DNA from 2 places in the Caballeronia jiangsuensis genome. Region 1 is predicted to be linked to the other one. Evidence: predicted binding sites of a transcription regulator. Region 1 holds the regulator's gene; the other holds the start of a gene.

Region 1 (2,200 bases):
GCCGGAAAAGCCGCTGCGATTCACCACGACGTCGTTGAACGCCAGCGCGTGATAGATCGGCTTGTCGTCGCGCATGATGCGCGCTTCTAGCAGGCTGCGCTCCTCGCGCTCGAACTGGCCGGCGAGCATCTGCGGGATGATCTCCTGCATCGCCTTCAACGGAATGTCCGTGATGAAGCCGAGCCGTCCGTGATTCACGCCGATGAGCGGCGTCTTGTACGGCGCGAGCTGCCGGCCGATGCCGAGCATGGTGCCGTCGCCGCCGAGCACGATCGCGACGTCCGCGCGCGCGCCCATCTCCGCGATGGAGAGCGCCGGAAACTCCGTCACATCGACATCTTTCGCGGTGCCCGCCTCGAACACGACCTCGAAGCCTTGCTGCGCCAGAAGACCGGCGAGCGATCTCAGCGGCGCCTCGATGCCTGGCGTGTTGGTGCGCCCCACGAGGGCGACGGTCTTGAATTGGCCAATTTCCATGCCGGCATTACACCATAGTCAGAGAGCGAAAAGAACCGCGGGCGATGGCGGACGAGCGTGCTGCGACGGGACCGCACGACGCCGCACGGCACGCCCGTCGTTTATCGCTAGAATGGAGCGGACGTTGAACGCAGCGCACACGGCGCGGCTCGCCGCCCTCCGACTCGTTGAGCTAAAATTTCCCCATGCTAGACCCACGTGCACAAACCCTCCTGAAAACGTTGATCGAGCGCTACATCGCCGAAGGTCAGCCGGTCGGTTCGCGCACGTTATCACGCCATTCCGGTCTCGAACTGAGCCCCGCGACGATCCGCAACGTGATGTCGGATCTCGAGGAGCTCGGCCTCGTCTCGAGCCCGCATACGTCGGCGGGACGCATCCCCACGCCGCGCGGTTACCGGCTCTTCGTCGACACGATGCTGACTGTAGAAGCGCCGCAAGACGAAGCCATGACCACCGCCGTCAAGACCCGCCTGCAGGGCGAGGAGCCGCAAAAAATCGTCGCGGCGGCGGCGAGCGTGCTGTCCAGTCTTTCGTCGTTCGCGGGCGTCGTGCTCACGCCGCGCCGCAGCCACATGTTCAAGCAGATCGAGTTCATGCGGCTGTCGGACAAGCGCATCCTGCTCATCATCGTGACGCCCGAAGGCGACGTCCAGAACCGCATGATGGCGACGCAGCGCGACTACTCGCCCTCGCAGCTCGTCGAAGCCTCCAATTACATCAACGCGCATTTCGCGGGCCTGTCCTTCGACGAAGTGCGCCGCCGTCTGCGCGAGGAAATCGACCAGTTGCGCGGCGACATGACCGCGCTCATGCAGGCGGCCGTGGTCGCGAGCACCGCCGAGACGGATCCCATGGACACCGTGCTCATTTCCGGCGAGCGCAATCTGCTCGAAGTGGCGGACCTTTCCTCCGACATGGCGCGGCTGCGCAAGCTTTTCGATTTGTTCGACCAAAAGACGAGCCTCCTTCAACTGCTGGATGTATCGAGCCACGCACAAGGCGTGCAGATCTTCATCGGCGGCGAGTCGAATCTCGTGCCGATCGAGGAAATGAGCGTCGTGACAGCGCCGTACGAGGTCAACGGGAAGATCGTCGGCACGCTCGGCGTGATCGGCCCGACGCGCATGGCGTATAACCGCGTGATTCCGATCGTGGACATCACCGCGCGCCTGCTCTCGATGTCCCTTAGTCATCAGTGACGCCATCTTGGCGCGGCACGCAAGGCTGCGCCACTAGGCCGTTCGGCCAATGATGCCCGCTTGAGCCCGCCGCTATAATGGTCTTCAACTTTTAGACGACCACCTTCCGGCCCGCTTGCCCTATGCGTTTCGACCTCGAGTTGCCCTCGCAGCCCAGCGCTTCGCATCGCGTCGCGGTGCTGCTGATCAATCTCGGCACGCCGGACGCGCCCACGCCGCGGGCGGTGCGCAAGTATCTGGCGCAGTTTCTGTCCGATCCGCGCGTCGTGGAAATTCCGTCGCTCGTGTGGCAGGTCATTCTGCGCGGGCTGATCCTGCCGTTTCGCGGACGGGCGTCGGCCAAGAAATACGCGCAGGTGTGGATGCACGAAGGCTCGCCGCTGCGCGTGCATACGGAAAAACAGGTCGAGGGTCTGCGGCGGCTGTTCGCGGCGAACGACTATCACGTGATCGTCGACTACGCGATGCGCTACGGGTCGCCCGGCATCGGCGCGATGCTGAATCAGCTGAAGCTCGAAGGT
Region 2 (2,200 bases), on a different contig from region 1:
GGGCAGCACGTCCTGCGACTGGATCTCGATCTGACGATAGCGGCGGCGGCCTGCGGTGATCGCGTCGATGAACTGGCGCTTCGTCTCCCGTTTGCCGTTCGTGTGGACGTAGCTGACGTTCTCGGCCAGCAGCGCGTCCAGCGCCGGGCCGTCGCCCTCGACCATCGCACGGAAACGGTCACGCTCGAGGCCGCGGATCGCCTCAATGGTTTTTGCCGGCATCTGTCGAGTCCTCTTGCGTCGAGGAACCGATGCGCCGGCGCCTCGTCAGAAGTTGTATTGCAGATATAGCTGGCTGAAATTTATACCAGGATTCGGCTCTTTGATACCGCCGTTCGACAGATGCTGGAAACGAAAGCCCGCCTGATAGTTCTGCTGCGCGCCGAAGATCATGCCGACGCCCACCATGTCCGCGAACTGGAACGCCGAGCCCACCGAGAAATTCTCCGTGATGCGCGTATGCGAAAGCAGCCGCACGCCGACGCCCGCCTCGATGAACGGCCGGAAGTAGCCGGAGCTCTTCACGAAGCGCACCACCGGCGTAATGCCGACCTCCCAGATGTTCGGGTGGACGGCGTTATCCTCGGTCGTGTGCCAGTAGGACACGTGCCCTTCGCCGATGAGCGTGAAGTGGAATCCGCCGATCTCCCACCAGTTAAGGCCCGGATCCCAGGCCACGCCGAGCTCGGCTTTCTTGATGTCGCGATCGGCGACGCCGCCGGCGATCTGAAGGCCGAAACGATCGGCGTGAGCTGCCGCCGACGCAAGGCCGAATGCGGCAAGAGCCGCCACGCGGGAAAGCGGACGTTGCCACGAACTCTTGTTTTTATGCATGAGCACCCCAATTACTCCGATGACGGGCGTGTTTCATTAAGAGCGTTGTCTCGCGATTCTAGAGACGTTTTTCAGAATTTGCAGGAATCGCAACCACCGTCTCCGTTTGTTGAATTTTCTTTCGCCGCAGCGCACAAAAGCGGTAACGGATTCGAAAGCAGCCTTATCCTCGGTACTTTCTTCCGCTTATCATGCAACGGTCTGTCCTATTGACCTTGCTAATTCGATAGTTTTTGTGGGAACTCCCACATTCCCCTCTGCTCTAACACTTAGCACTCGATGAACCGGAGTGCTAATATCGTGTCTGACCTGTCGCTGTTGTTAAGCGGCGAGTGAATTGTTGATAAGGAGCTTATGAGCGTGACCAATGCGATGACCCTTCCGAATGTCGTGAACTCGGCACCTGCCAAGGCATCTTCGGCAGGCGCGCTGACGTACGCACAGTCGTCGATGCTGACCGGCCAGATCGGCAACATCGATTCCTACATACAAGCAGTGAACCGTATTCCGATGCTCTCGCAGGCGGAGGAACGTCAGTACGCCACCGAGTTTCGCGAGCAGGGCAACCTGAACGCCGCGCGCCAGCTCGTGCTTTCGCACTTGCGGCTCGTCGTGTCGATCGCCCGTAACTATCTCGGTTACGGCCTGCCGCACGCGGACCTGATCCAGGAAGGCAACATCGGTCTGATGAAGGCCGTGAAGCGCTTCGACCCCGAGCAAAACGTGCGCCTGGTTTCGTACGCCATGCACTGGATCAAGGCCGAGATCCACGAGTACATTCTGCGCAACTGGCGCATGGTGAAGGTCGCGACGACCAAGGCGCAGCGCAAGCTGTTCTTCAACCTGCGCAGTCACAAGACCAGCCACTCGGCGTTTACGCCGGACGAGATCGAAGGTCTCGCGAGCGAGCTGAATGTGAAGCGCGAGGAAGTCGCGGAAATGGAAACCCGCTTGTCGGGCGGCGATATCGCGCTCGAAGGTCAGGTCGATGACGGCGAGGAAGCGTTCGCGCCCATCGCCTATCTGGCGGACTCGCACAACGAGCCGACGAACGTGATTGCCGCGCGCCAGTTCGACAAGCTGCAGAGCGACGGCCTTGCTGAAGCGCTCGAATCGCTGGATGAGCGCAGCCGCCGCATCATCAAGGCGCGCTGGCTCGACGTGCAGGACGACGGATCGGGCGGCAAGACGCTGCATGAACTGGCCGATGAGTTCGGCGTATCGGCGGAACGCATTCGCCAGATCGAGGCGAGCGCAATGAAGAAGATGCGCTCGGCGCTGCACGAGTTCGCGTAACGCCTGACTGTGTCGTAGCAAAACTTGCGAAGCCCGCTGTCGATAAGACAGCGGGCTTTTTCTTTTGCCC

What was found. The regulator HrcA, encoded in region 1, represses chaperone genes, less so after heat shock. The targets are predictions, from matches to a motif close to TTAGCACTCNNNNNNNNNGAGTGCTAA.
Region 2: rpoH (RNA polymerase sigma factor RpoH) is a predicted target of HrcA. The motif match lies at 1,104-1,130, and genes of this name have one in related genera.

What each region holds. Positions count from the first base shown of each region.
Region 1 covers NZ_JAQQDB010000010.1:95,412-97,611, forward strand. The annotation lists gene PQR08_RS12870 (NAD kinase) at 1-477, opposite strand, end outside; gene hrcA (heat-inducible transcriptional repressor HrcA) at 663-1,679, shown strand; gene hemH (ferrochelatase) at 1,802-2,200, shown strand, end outside.
Region 2 covers NZ_JAQQDB010000030.1:56,982-59,181, forward strand. The annotation lists gene PQR08_RS27030 (nuclear transport factor 2 family protein) at 1-222, opposite strand, end outside; gene PQR08_RS27035 (acyloxyacyl hydrolase) at 268-834, opposite strand; gene rpoH (RNA polymerase sigma factor RpoH) at 1,195-2,130, shown strand.